DNA from 2 places in the Cupriavidus sp. 09_S30 genome. Region 2 is predicted to be linked to the other one. Evidence: predicted binding sites of a transcription regulator. Region 2 holds the regulator's gene; the other holds the start of a gene.
What was found. Region 2 encodes sigma-54, which starts transcription at its own class of promoters, with help from an activator protein. Its sites were predicted from a motif close to TGGCANGNAANCTGCTTT; they were not measured.

Region 1 (7,193 bases), 770 kb from region 2:
GAATAGGCCCTGCGCGCGCAGGGTGACATATTGTCGCACCCAGGCGCAGCGCGTACTCTCAACGGTTCCGTCCCGTGCGCCGACGGGCACCCGAAGGCCGCCCGGCTTGGTCTCCCGCAAGCGCAGGCATGGCAAGGGCTGGCTGCCACAGCTCGCCAATCGCCACCCATCGCACCCGGTGACGCCTGCATCTCCTCACGGCAGGCGTCGTGCGCGCAGTTGCCATCGGTTGCCGGCCATTGTCCGGTTTTCCGGACAGTGTGTCCGAGACCTGTGGTTTACCCTGCATGTTGCGTCGCGGTAAATTCGCGCCACGATGTCAGCCCCCCCGCCCCCACCATCTGTCGATCGCGCTCGCCTATTGAGCCGGCGGGGCAGGGATCGTCATACCAATACCCCCCAATGCGGACCGCCCGGCCGGTTCGGCACAGTCACCCACAAGGTGACGTCCGGATCGGCCAGAAACACGGGCCGACCGCAAGCTCCCCTGGCACCCGCCTAGGGATCAGCGCTCCGGTTTCCTTTCCCCAGTCCTTCTCCGCCTCGTGCGCCAGCACAAGGCTGTGAAGCCGCGTCGTGCCTAGCCGCGGCGAACTCAACCCAGTCGTGACATGAAGAAATACAAACCTCCGCGTTGGACGCGGTTCCTGCCTTGCTTGGGCCTGCTGATGCTGGCCGGCTGCAATATGGGTGTGCTCGATCCGAAGGGTGCGATCGGTGCCGCGGAGAAATCCATCATCCTGACGGCCACGTGGCTGATGCTGCTGGTCGTGGTGCCCGTCATCATCATGACGCTGGCCTTCGCCTGGAAATACCGCGAGAGCAACAAGGAAGCGCGCTACGAACCCGACTGGTCGCACTCCACCGCGATCGAAGTGGTGGTCTGGCTGATCCCCTGCCTGATCATCATGGTGCTGGGCTACATCACCTGGAAGTCCTCGCACGACCTGGATCCCTACAAGCCGATCGAATCGGAAGTGAAGCCGGTGACCATCGAGGCCGTCGCGCTGAACTGGAAGTGGCTGTTCATCTATCCGGAACTGCACATTGCCACCGTCAACGAGATCGCATTCCCGGTCAACACCCCGGTGAACTTCAAGATCACCTCGGACTCGGTGATGAACTCCTTCTTCATCCCCCAACTGGGCAGCATGGTCTACGCCATGGCCGGGATGGAGACCAAGCTGCACCTGATCGCCAATGAGACCGGCGTCTTCGACGGCGCGTCGGCGAACTACAGCGGCGGCGGCTTCTCGGGCATGAAGTTCAAGGCCAAGTCCATGTCTGGCTTCGAATTCGAGGAATGGGTCAAGCAGGTCAAGGCCTCCTCGCGCGAACTGACGCTGGCCGACTATGACAAGCTGGCCCAGCCGAGCGAGAAGGAGCCGGTGGCCCTGTACGCCAAGGTCGACCCGCAGCTGTACCACGGCATCCTGCACAAGTACATGGATGGCACCGGTGGCGCCATCGCTGGCAGCGGCACCTCCTTCGGTCCCGTCTGCAACTCGCGCAACACGATCGGCACCAGCCCGCAGGTGTCCATGGCCGCGCCCGCACTGCCGGCGCCGGGCTCGAATTCCTAGGAGCAAGAATGTTTGGCAAATTGACATTGGAGGCCGTTCCGTACCACGAGCCCATCATCATGGTGGCGCTTGGCGGTGCTGGCTTGGCCGGGCTGGCGATATTCGCCCTGATCACTTACTTCGGTAAGTGGAAGACGCTGTGGAATGACTGGATCACTTCGGTCGACCACAAGAAGATCGGCATCATGTATTCGCTGGTCTCGCTGATCATGCTGCTGCGCGGCTTCGCCGACGCTGCCATGATGCGTACCCAGCTGGCGCTGGCCACCAACGGCAACCCGGGCGTCCTGCCGCCCGAGCACTACGACCAGATCTTCACCGCCCACGGCGTGATCATGATCTTCTTCGTGGCCATGCCGCTGATGACGGGCCTGATGAACCTGGTCGTGCCCCTGCAGATCGGCGCGCGCGACGTGGCCTTCCCGTTCCTGAACACGCTGAGCTTCTGGCTGTTCGTGGCCGGCGCGGCGCTGGTCAACGTCTCGCTGGGCGTCGGCGAATTCGCCCGCACCGGCTGGCTGGCCTACCCGCCGCTGTCCGAGCTGGCCTACAGCCCGGGCGTCGGGGTGGACTACTACATCTGGGCCTTGCAGATCTCGGGTCTCGGCACCTTGCTGACCGGCGTCAACTTCCTGGTGACCATCCTCAAGATGCGCGCCCCGGGCATGACCCTGATGCGCATGCCGGTGTTCACCTGGACCGCGCTGTGCACCAACGTGCTGATCCTGGCCTCGTTCCCCGTGCTGACCGTGTCGCTGGCGCTGCTGGGCCTGGACCGCTACATGGGCATGCACTTCTTCACGAACGAGATGGGCGGCAACGCCATGATGTACGTGAACCTGATCTGGATCTGGGGCCACCCTGAGGTCTACATCCTGATGCTGCCCGCCTTCGGCATCTTCTCGGAAATCATCTCGACTTTCTCGGGCAAGAAGCTGTTCGGCTACAAGGGCATGGTCTACGCCACCTGCTGCATCATGGTGCTGTCCTTCCTGGTCTGGCTGCACCACTTCTTCACGATGGGCTCCGGCGCCAATGTGAATGCCTTCTTCGGCATCACCACGATGATCATCTCCATCCCGACCGGGGTGAAGGTCTTCAACTGGCTGTTCACCATGTACCGCGGCCGCGTGCGCATGGCCACGCCGGTGATGTGGACCCTGGGCTTCATGGTCACCTTCGTGATCGGCGGCATGACCGGCGTGCTGATGGCAGTGCCGGCGGCTGACTTCGTGCTGCACAACAGCGTGTTCCTGATCGCTCACTTCCACAACGTGATCATCGGTGGCGCTCTGTTCGGCTACCTGGCCGGCATCACCTACTGGTTCCCGAAGGCCTTCGGCTTCAAGCTCGACGAGCGCCTGGGCAAGTGCGCCTTCTGGTGCTGGCTGGTGGGCTTCTACTTCGCCTTCATGCCGCTGTACGTGCTGGGCTTCATGGGCATGACGCGCCGTCTGAACCACACCGACAACCCCGACTGGACCCCGTTCCTGCACATCGCCGTGGTCGGTCCTGTGCTGATCGGCCTGGGCATCATGTTCCAGGTGCTGCAGATCGTCGTCTCGATCAAGAACCGCAAGGCGCTGGCCGACGTGACCGGCGATCCCTGGAACGGCCGCACGCTGGAGTGGGCCACCTCGTCGCCGCCGCCGTTCTATAACTTCGCGCACACCCCGGTGGTGCAAGACCTGGACGCCTTCGCCGACATGAAGGCACGTGGTGAACTGCCGAAGAAGGAAGCGCACTACGACCAGATCCACATGCCGAAGAACACCGGTGCCGGCTTCTTCATCGGTGCCTTCAGCCTGGTGTTCGGCTTCGCCCTGACCTGGCACATCTGGTGGATGGCCATCGTCGGCCTGGTCGGCATGATCGTCTCCTTCATCGTCCGCAGCAACGACGACCACATCGACTACTACGTTCCCGCGAAGGAAGTCGAAACCGTCGAAGCGCGCCATTTTGACCGTCTCGCGTCGCAGGCCTGAATATGTCGACCCAAGTCCTAGACCGTTACTCCGCGCAAGCCGCTCCGGCGGCGCATGACCACGCGCACGACCACGCCCACCACGACACCGCTGGCAACACGGTGTTCGGGTTCTGGGTGTACCTGATGACCGACTGCATCATCTTCGCCGGGCTGTTCGCCGCATTTGCGGTGCTGCGCGGCGAGGTGGCGGGCGGCCCCTCCGGCAAGGAACTGTTCGAACTGAACTACGTCCTGGTCGAAACCTTCCTGCTGCTGTTCTCGAGCCTGACCTCGGGCATGGCGATGGTCGCCCTGCACAACGGCCAGAAGGGCCGCCTGCAGTTCTGGCTGGGCATCACCTTCCTGCTCGGCGTGGCCTTCATCGGCATGGAAATCAACGAGTTCCACCACCTGATCGCCGAAGGGGCGGGCCCTGAGCGCAGTGCCTTCCTGTCGTCGTTCTTCACCCTGGTGGGCACCCACGGCCTGCACGTGGCCAGCGGCCTGCTGTGGATGGCCGTGCTGATGTGCCAGATCGCCAGCAAGGGCCTGACGCCCACCATGAACAAGCGCCTGGCCTGCTTCGCGCTGTTCTGGCACTTCCTGGACATCGTCTGGATCGGCGTGTTCACCGTGGTCTACCTGATGGGAGCGATGTAAATGGAACACAGCAACGTCTCCGCCGGCCACGGCGCGCACCATGGCGCCGCCGCCGGCGGTGCCAGCCACAGCAGCGCCAAGTCCTATGTGATCGGCTTCGTGCTGGCGGTCATCCTGACCGTGATCCCGTTCAAGATGGTGATGGACGGCATGGCGACGCCGGCCACCACGCTGATCGTCATCCTGGCGCTGGCCGTGGTGCAGATCCTCGTGCACCTGGTCTACTTCCTGCACATGGACCGTTCCTCGGAACAACGCTGGAACGTGACCGCGCTGCTCTTCACTGCGCTGATCCTGCTGATCGTCATCGCCGGTTGCCTGTGGATCATGCACAATATGAACGCCAACATGATGCCGCAGTGAATGCTGCGCTGAGCCTCGGGCGCCGCCACCGGCGCCCGCAGCCTCGATGAAACGGGCCCCGATGGGGCCCGTTTTCTTTTAGGGCGTCCGGCGCGCCTGCCCGGATCACGTCCGCCTCGCGCCCGCATGGCGCATGCCGGGCGACGCCACGCCTGCCGCTGGTTCGCCCCGTACGCCAATCGCGCGGCGCTTGGAAGTCCCGGCCTGTGCCCCCCATTTGTGCCGGCGACCGCACCACTCGCTCCATGCACCGCTTTGCCACATGCACTTGCGCGGTGCGCATGCTGCCCGCACGCGGATGGTGCGCCCGGCCCCGACCGCCGGGCGCCGCGCCCGCCAGTCGCGCCGGCGCCGCTGCCCGGGCGGATCCAGCCGCCTGGCATGCTAGTTGCAAAACCTGCCCCCGGAGTCCGCTGTTCCACAACACGACAATCTGGGAGCTGCAATGAAACGACGCAATATGCTGAAGCTGTCCGCGCTGGCCGCGGCGGCGATGATCGGGGCCAGCACGATGGCGCTGGCGCAAAGCAAGGAGCCGATCAAGGTCGGCATACTGCATTCGCTGTCGGGCACCATGGCGATCTCCGAGACCTCGCTGAAGGACGTCGCGCTGATGACCATCGACGAGATCAACAAGAGCGGCGGCGTGCTCGGCCGCAAGCTGGAGCCGGTGGTGGTGGACCCCGCCTCGAACTGGCCGCTGTTCGCCGAGAAGGCGCGCCAGCTGATCAGCAAGGACAAGGTGGCAGTCACGTTCGGCTGCTGGACTTCGGTGTCGCGCAAGTCGGTGCTGCCGGTCTACGAGGAACTCGACGCGCTGCTGTTCTACCCGGTGCAGTATGAAGGCGAGGAGATGTCGAAGAATGTCTTCTACACCGGCGCGGCGCCCAACCAGCAGGCCATTCCCGCGGTCGAGTACCTGATGAGCAAGGAGGGCGGCGGGGCCAAGCGCTTCTTCCTGCTGGGCACCGACTACGTCTACCCGCGCACCACCAACAAGATCCTGCGCGCCTTCCTGAAGAGCAAGGGCGTGGCCGATGCCGACATTGAAGAGGTCTACACCCCGTTCGGCCATAGCGACTACCAGACCATTGTCGCCAATATCAAGAAGTTCTCGCAGGGCGGCAAGACCGCCGTGATCTCGACCATCAACGGCGACTCCAACGTGCCCTTCTACAAGGAGCTGGGCAATGCCGGCCTGAAGGCCAAGGATGTGCCGGTGGTCGCCTTCTCGGTGGGTGAGGAAGAATTGCGCGGCATCGACACCAAGCCGCTGGCCGGCCAGCTCGCCGCATGGAACTACTTCATGTCGGTCAAGAATCCGGAGAACGACGCCTTCAGGAAGAAGTGGGCAGCCTGGGTCAAGGCCAACAACCTGCCGGGCGGCGACAAGCGGGTCACCAACGACCCGATGGAAGCCACCTATGTGGGCATGCATATGTGGGCGCAGGCCGTGAAGAAGGCCGGCACGACCGATCCGGACAAGGTGCGCGCCGCCATGTACGGCCAGACCTTCAAGGCACCCGACGGCTTCACGCTGACCATGGGCGACAACCACCACCTGTTCAAGCCGGTGATGATCGGCGAGGTGCGCGGCGACGGCCAGTTCAACGTGGTGTGGAAGACGCCGAAGCCGATCCGCGCGCAGCCGTGGAGCCCGTTCATTTCCGGCAATGAAGGCAAGCCGGACAAGGTGATGTAAGTGATGTAAGCAGGGGTGGACGGGCCGGAACGGGCGCCGTCCGCGCCGCCGCCGTTCGCCAAGCCAACTGCCGCAGATCGCTTCGAACCATGCTCCGAACCTCATTCCTGTCCGTCGTCCCGCGCCTGCGCGCCGCATTGGCGGCCGTGCTGCTGCTGGCCGCGCCGCTGCTGCATGCGGCGGCGCTCACGCAGGCCGACCTCAAGCCGCTGGCCGGGGACGACTTCGATGCCAAGAGCGCGGCCATCGCCGCGCTGGCCAGGGCGCCGGCCGAGCAGGCGGGCCCGATCCTGAAGGCCTTGCAGGAGGATGCGCTGCAGTACGCGCCCTCCGCCGGCATGGTGATCCAGGACGGCGACAAGATTCGCGACGCCGTCAGCGGCAGGCCCGTCGCGCTCAAGCCGGACGAGCTGGAATCCCTGACGCTGAACAACAGCCTGCGCGCCCAGGTCGACAGCGCGGCCAGCAGCCTGCTGCTGCAGTCGCCCGACATCGCCGTGCGCACGCAGGCGATCGACACGTTGCTCGACCAGCCCGACAGCGCCTCGCGCGAGGCGGTCGAGGCCGCGCGCAAGGTGGAGGCCGATGCGACGCTGCGCGCCAAGCTGGACGTGATCTGGGCCAGTGCCGCGCTGACCGACCCGGACCGCAACGCCCGCCTGGAGGCGATCCGCATCCTCGGGCGCGATGACAATCCGCACAACCGCCTCAAGCTCAAGCCCTTCGTCAAGCGCGACGCCGCTGGCCAGTACCGCGAGCCGGATGCCGAACTGCGCCTGGCCGCGGAGCAGGCGCTCGATGCGCTGCGCACCGAGCAGCGCCGCGCCGAACTGATCGGCAACCTGTTCGCCGGCCTGAGCCTGGGCAGCGTGCTGCTGCTGGCCGCGCTGGGGCTGGCCATCACCTACGGGCTGATCGG
Region 2 (7,193 bases):
TGCTGGATGCACGCGGCTTCGGTGAGGAAGACTTCGCCCGCTCGCACCCGGGCGGCGCGCTGGGCCGCAAGCTGCTGACCCATGTGCGCGATGTGATGCGCAGCGGCAATGCCGTGCCCGAGGTGCGCGAGACCACACCGCTGGCGCAGGCGCTGATGGAGATCACGCGCAAGGGCATGGCCATGACGGCCGTGGTCGACGCGGACGGCCGCGCGGTGGGCGTCTTCACCGACGGCGACCTGCGCCGCCTGCTGGAAACGCCCCGCGACTGGAAGACCGTGCCGATCGCCGAAGTGATGCACCGCAGCCCGCGCAGCATCGGCCCCGACCGCCTGGCAGTCGAGGCCGTGCAGCTGATGGAGGCCAATCGCATCAACCAGCTGCTGGTAGTGGACGATGACGGACGCCTGGTCGGCGCGCTGCACATCCACGACCTGACGCGTGCCAAAGTCATCTGAGGCAGGACGCGCGACCATGCAGTCCATTCTGTCTTCCCTCAGCCGGCTCGCGATGCGCGCCCTGCCCATGCTGCTGATGGCGCTGGTGGCAGGCAGCACCTTCTGGCTGGTGCAGATCAACTCGCCGCGCGAGAAGGTGGCCGGCCCGCAAGTCAAGCGCCACGAGCCGGACTACTACATGGATCGCTTCTCCGCCACCGAGCTGGACGAAAGCGGCAACACCAAGCTGCGCTTCAATGGCGACAAGATGGTCCACTATGATGACGACCAGACCTACGCGTTCACCCTGCCGGCGATGCGCGCCTACCAGCCCGGGCGCCCGCCGGTGAGCGGCCGCGCGGACCGCGGCAAGATGAATGCGGACGGCTCCATCATCGACCTGTACGACAATGGCTTCGTCATCCGCTCCCAGGGCGCCGACCCGAAACAGGACCCGAAGATGACCGCCGCCTCGGAATACTTCCGGATCCTCGTCAACGACGATATCGTCAAGACGGACAAGCCGGTACAGCTGACGCGCGGCGCATCCGAGATGACAGCCAACGGCCTGATCTTCAACAACGTCACGCGCGAAGTACAATTGCTCGGCAACGTGCGCGGCACGATCATCACCGCGCCGCGCGCCGCGGACGCGCCGAAATCCTAAGCAATGCAACCGCGCGCGGAGCCCTGCTCCCGCCGTACTCTCCTTCGACTCGCCATCATGATTCCTGCCTTGACGACGTGGTTCCGCGCCCGTACCGCGCCCGCCCTGCTGGCCGCGGCCGCGGCGCTCTGCCTGGCGCCCGCTGCCCACGCCGAACGTGCCGACCGTGACAAGCCGCTGGTGCTGGAGGCCGACAACGCCAGCTACGACGACGTGAAGCAGGTCTACACGCTGACCGGCAACGTCGTGCTGACCAAGGGCACCATGGTGCTGAAATCGGACGCCGCCGAGCTGCGCACCGACGCCGAGGGCTACCAGTTCGCGATCGCTACGGCCAGCCCGGGCAAGCTCGCCTACATCCGCCAGAAGCGCGACAACGTCGACGAATACATCGACGGCTGGGGCGACCGCATCGAGTACGACGGCAAGCAGGGCATCTCCAAGCTGATCGGCCAGGCCCGCATGGCGCGGCTGGCCGGCGCCAAGCAGGTCGACGAGATCCGCGGGGCTGTCATCACCTACGACAGCAACAAGGAGTACTACACCGCCACCGGCGGCGGCGACAACAGCACGGCCGGCAGCCCGTCCGGGCGCGTGCGCGCGGTGCTTTCGCCGCGCCAGCCGGCCAGCGCGCCGGCCGCCGCGCCGCTCCAGCTCAAGCCCGCGCCCGCGCCGTCGAAGTCCTGAACCCCTGCCTTACCAGTCTGCCCTCATGACCGATACCCAGTTCGCCCCCGCCACCGCCGCCGCCCAGCTCGCGGAGGGCAGCACGCTGACGGTGCGCCACCTGAAGAAGCGCTACGGCTCGCGCACGGTGGTCAAGGACGTCTCGCTCGACGTCAAGAGCGGCGAAGTGGTCGGCCTGCTCGGCCCCAACGGCGCCGGCAAGACCACCTCCTTCTACATGATCGTGGGCCTGGTGGCGCTGGACGAGGGCGACATCGTGCTCGACGGCCTGCACCTGAGCGGCCTGGCCATCCACGAGCGCGCGCGCATGGGCCTGTCCTACCTGCCCCAGGAAGCCTCGGTCTTCCGCAAGCTCAACGTCGAGGAGAACATCCGCGCCGTGCTGGAGCTGCAGGTGGTGAACGGCAAGCCGCTGTCGCGCGAGGAGATCGACCGCCGCCTCGTCGGACTGCTGGACGACCTGCAGATCACGCACCTGCGCGAAAACCCCGCACTGTCGCTGTCGGGCGGCGAGCGCCGCCGCGTGGAAATCGCGCGGGCGCTGGCCTCTTCGCCGCGCTTCATCCTGCTCGACGAACCCTTCGCGGGCGTGGACCCGATCGCGGTGGGCGAGATCCAGCGCATCGTGAGCTTCCTGAAGGCACGCAACATCGGCGTACTGATCACCGATCACAACGTGCGCGAAACGCTGGGCATCTGCGACCACGCCTACATCATCAGCGAAGGGGCAGTGCTGGCCCAAGGACGGCCCCAGGAAATCATCGCCAACGAGTCGGTGCGCCGGGTCTACCTGGGCGAGAATTTCCGCATGTGACGGGGTGGCCTCGCGCCACCGATGCACGCCGATGTCCACCGTCTACGGCACGGCAAAAGCGATAGCAATTTTCGTTCCATAGCCATGCGGATGGGCATAGAATAGGCCGCATGAAACCGTCGCTTCAGCTCCGCCTCTCCCAGCATCTTGCCCTCACCCCACAGCTTCAGCAGTCGATCCGGCTGCTGCAGCTTTCCACGCTGGAATTGCAGCAGGAAGTCGAGCAGGCGCTGATCGAGAACCCCCTGCTGGAGCGCGAGAACGACTGGATCGAAAGCCCGCTGCGCGTGGCGGCCGATGGCAGCATCAATGTGCAGAGCGCGCCCGCGCCGGCCCCGGCAGATGGCCAGGGCAACGGCGAGGCACGCGCCGACGAAGCCGGCGGCGATGAAGACCGCTACGGCGATGGCGCCGACGACTACGGCAACGACTGGAGCCTGGACGATTTCGCACGCCGCCCCCAGGGCGACGAAGACGAAAAGGCACCGCTGCAACTGCGCGATGCCGATCCGACGCTGCGCGAGCACCTGATGGAGCAACTCGCGCCGCTGAAAATCTCCGCGCGCGACAAGGGCCTCGCCATCTTCCTGATCGAATCGCTGGACGACGACGGCTACCTCAGCGCCACGCTGCAGGAAATCTGCGAAGAACTGCCTGAAGAACTGGCCTTCGAGATCGAGGAAGTGCAGGCCATGCTTGCGCTGCTGCAGAGCTTCGACCCACCGGGCGTGGGCGCGCGCAATGCCGCCGAATGCCTGGCGCTGCAGTTGCGCCGCCTGTCGCATCCGCAGCGCGAACTGGCGCTGGTGATCGTCACCCGCCACCTCGAGCTGCTGGCCGCGCGCGACTACACCCGGCTGAAGAAGGCACTGCAGGTAGACGAGGCAGCGCTGAAGGCCGCGCACGAACTGATCCGCTCGCTCGCGCCCTATCCCGGCCATGCCTACAATCGCCCTCAGGCTGACTTCGTCGTGCCCGACGTGTTCGTGCGCAAGAGCGGCGGCGGCTGGATCGCACAACTGAATCCCGACGTGATGCCGCGCCTGCGCATCAATGACATGTACGCGCAGATCCTGCGTGGCGCCAAGGGGGAATCGGGCGCTGCCGGCCTGCAGCAGAAGCTGCAGGAAGCGCGCTGGCTGATCAAGAACATCCAGCAGCGTTTCGACACGATCCTGCGCGTCTCGCAGGCAATTGTCGAGCGTCAAAGGAACTTCTTCAGCCACGGTGAAATCGCCATGCGCCCCTTGGTTTTGCGGGAGATTGCCGATACACTGGGATTACACGAGTCAACCATCTCTCGGGTGACGACAAACAAATACATGGCCACCCCAATGGGCACGTTCGAGCTGAAGTACTTCTTCGGCAGCCATGTGTCCACGGAAACGGGTGGTGCAGCTTCATCAACGGCAATTCGAGCCCTGATAAAGCAACTGATAGGAGCCGAGGACCCTAAGAACCCTTTGTCCGACAGCCGAATTGCCGAATTGCTGGGCGATCAGGGCTTCGTCGTAGCGCGCCGAACGGTTGCCAAGTACCGCGAAGCTCTCAAAATCCCCGCAGTCAATCTCCGCAAGTCTTTGTAGCCGAGCCGCATCGCCTGCCTGGTGCGGCTCTTTCAGAAGGAGAAGCGCTATGAACTTCAAGATCAGTGGACACCACCTGGACATCACGCCGCCTCTGCGTGAGTACGTGGAAACGAAGCTGGAGCGTATCGTCAGGCATTTCGATCAAGTCATTGGCGTAAGCGTGCTGCTCTCTGTCGACAATCACAAGGAAAAGGACCGGCGCCAGTACGCGGAAATCAATCTGCACCTGCGGGGCAAGGACATCTTCGTCGAAGCCCACCACGAGGACCTGTACGCGGCCATCGACGCCCTCGTCGACAAGCTGGACCGCCAGGTCATCCGCTACAAGGACCGCGTGCAAAGTCACGACCGCGAATCTGTGAAGTACCAGATGGCCGCGGCGCAGATGCAACAATAAAACAATCAGCCTTGAGGCCGTCATCCGGCCTACCTGCACAAAGGCCTGACCACGAACCGCGCATTCTGCGCGGTTTTTTGCTTTCTGGGCCACCGCCGGTGCGCGGACCGCACGCGCCTCGGGGAGTACGCAAGCGGCTCCGCGCGGTGTATGCTCTCCAATACATGAACTGCTGCAACCGTCACGCTCGCCTGCTCGCTGCGCTTGCAGCAGGAAAGGCGCTGGCCAGCCAGCCCGATGGGGCGGCCGGTTGCGCATCGCACAAGGCGACGTGCGGGCTGCTCTATAATTGGCCGGATGCTCCGCATACCGGCGCCCGACCGGCGGAGCGAGCGGATACTCCGCTTCTTTGCCCCCCCGGCCGGACGCAAGGCGCACCGGCCCGCTTATTGGAATTCCTGCGCATCTGCCATGAATCGTTTGGCCAAATTGCTGCCACCCGGCAACATCAATCTCGACGTCAGCGTCACCAGCAAGAAGCGCGTCTTCGAACAAGCCGGGCTCCTCTTCGAGAACAACCATGGCGTGGCACGGGCCACGGTGACCGACAACCTGTTCGCGCGCGAATCGCTCGGCTCGACGGGTCTTGGCGCCGGCGTGGCCATTCCCCACGGCCGCATCAAGGGCCTGAAACAACCGCTGGCCGCCTTCATGCGCCTGGCCGAGCCGATCCCTTTCGAATCGCCCGATGGCAAGCCGGTCTCGCTGCTGATCTTCCTGCTGGTGCCCGAACAGGCAACGCAGCAGCACCTGGAGATCCTGTCGGAAATCGCTCAGCTGCTGTCCGACCGCGACATGCGCGAGGGCCTGGCCACGCTGCCCTCGCCCGAGGATGTGCACCAACTGCTGACCCAATGGCATCCCTGACCTCGCTGCCGCCCGCAGGTGCGGGCCAAGGCACCCGCGGCCGGTCCTAGCATTCCCAAGCCCCCACACGACCTACCCGCATGGAACTCACCGGCGTCTCCTCCCAGTCCATCTTCGATGACAACGCGGCCGACCTCAAACTCTCATGGGTGGCGGGTCTCGAAGGGGCGGATCGCGCCTTCGACGTGGAATTCGCCCGCGAGGCCACTTCTGCCGCCGATCTGGTGGGCCACCTGAACCTGATCCACCCCAACCGCATCCAGGTGCTCGGCAAGCCCGAGATCACCTACTACCAGCGGCTGGACGACGAGATGCGCAAGCGGCAGATGGGAGAGCTGATCCTGCTCGAGCCGCCCTTCCTGGTGGTCGCAGATGGCATGGAACCGCCGCCTGACCTGGAACTGCGCTGCACGCGCTCGTCCACGCCGCTGTTCACCACCCCGGTCTCCTCGGCGGCGGTGATCGACCACCTGCGGCTCTACCTGTCGCGCATCTCCGCGCCGCGCGTGACCATGCACGGCGTGTTCCTCGACATCCTCGGCATGGGCGTGCTGATCATGGGCGAGTCGGGCCTCGGCAAGAGCGAACTGGGCCTGGAACTGATCTCCCGCGGCCACGGCCTGGTGGCCGACGACGCGGTCGATTTCGTGCGGCTGGGCCCGGACTTCATCGAGGGGCGCTGCCCGCCGCTGCTGCAGAACCTGCTCGAGGTACGCGGCCTGGGCCTGCTGGACATCAAGACCATCTTCGGCGAGACGGCGGTGCGCCGGAAGATGAAGCTCAAGCTGGTGGTGCAGTTGGTGCGCCGCAACGACGGCGAGTTCGAGCGGCTGCCGCTGGATTCGCAATACCTCGACGTGCTGGGGCTCCCGATTCACATGGTGAAGATCCAGGTGGCGGCGGGCCGCAACTTGGCAGTGCTGGTCGAAGCCGCTGTGCGCAACACCATCCTGCGCCTGCGCGGCATCGACACCCTGCGCGACTTCATGGATCGCCAGCGGGCCGCCATGCAGGCCGACGCGGTCTCGCGTGGCCAGGGAAGACTGCTCTGACCCCGGCCGGCGCTCCGCCGGCCCGTTTGCAATTGCTTACAGGAACACGGGCGCGATCGTCAACGCAGGCCGGCGGCGCGCGTTGTGTGCGGTAATGGGCATCGGGCCCAGTCACAAGCCGCAACGCCGGCATGGCGGGCGGCATGAAGTCTTCCACAGCCAGGAGAAGAGCATGAAGAAGATGATCGCGATCTGCGCACTGCTGACCCCGCTGTTCGCCACGGGTGCGTTCGCCCAGGGCTCGGCCCCCGCCGCCCCTGCTGCTCCCGCTGCCCCCGCGGCCGCGGCCCCTGCCGCCAACACGCAGCAGGACAAGATGAAGGCATGCAATACGCAGGCAGCCGGCAAGAAAGGCGACGAGCGCAAGGCCTTCATGAAGGAGTGCCTGTCGAACAAGCCTGCCGCGGCACCGATGACGCAGCAGGAAAAGATGTCGGCATGCAGCAAGCAGGGCAAGGGCAAGAAGGGCGACGAGTACAAGTCCTTCATGAAGGACTGCCTGTCCAAGTAAGCGACCGCCTTCGCCAAGAGCACGCGCCTGCGCCACGCAGGCCGTGGGCAGGCCATGGTGGACCCGGGGGTGCGCCATGGCCTATGTGCCGTCCGTCATGACGGAGACACCAGTGGGTGCTATGCTTGCCCTGCTATGCGAATCATTCTTATCACCGGTATATCCGGCTCAG

Region 1: a site for sigma-54 is predicted at 4,950-4,967, ahead of urtA (urea ABC transporter substrate-binding protein). Genes of this name have one in related genera too.

The regions. Positions count from the first base shown of each region.
Region 1 covers NZ_JBXOWI010000001.1:2,667,844-2,675,036, reverse strand. Annotated here, with positions in the region: gene cyoA (ubiquinol oxidase subunit II) at 612-1,583, shown strand; gene cyoB (cytochrome o ubiquinol oxidase subunit I) at 1,592-3,568, shown strand; gene cyoC (cytochrome o ubiquinol oxidase subunit III) at 3,571-4,209, shown strand; gene AC1Z3O_RS12640 (cytochrome o ubiquinol oxidase subunit IV) at 4,210-4,572, shown strand; gene urtA (urea ABC transporter substrate-binding protein) at 5,018-6,274, shown strand; gene urtB (urea ABC transporter permease subunit UrtB) at 6,364-7,193, shown strand, end outside.
Region 2 covers NZ_JBXOWI010000001.1:3,441,613-3,448,805, forward strand. Annotated here, with positions in the region: gene AC1Z3O_RS16075 (KpsF/GutQ family sugar-phosphate isomerase) at 1-458, shown strand, start outside; gene lptC (LPS export ABC transporter periplasmic protein LptC) at 475-1,104, shown strand; gene lptA (lipopolysaccharide transport periplasmic protein LptA) at 1,162-1,791, shown strand; gene lptB (LPS export ABC transporter ATP-binding protein) at 1,817-2,605, shown strand; gene AC1Z3O_RS16095 (RNA polymerase factor sigma-54) at 2,716-4,191, shown strand; gene hpf (ribosome hibernation-promoting factor, HPF/YfiA family) at 4,241-4,591, shown strand; gene ptsN (PTS IIA-like nitrogen regulatory protein PtsN) at 5,003-5,458, shown strand; gene hprK (HPr(Ser) kinase/phosphatase) at 5,539-6,510, shown strand; gene AC1Z3O_RS16115 (PsiF family protein) at 6,683-7,021, shown strand; gene rapZ (RNase adapter RapZ) at 7,157-7,193, shown strand, end outside.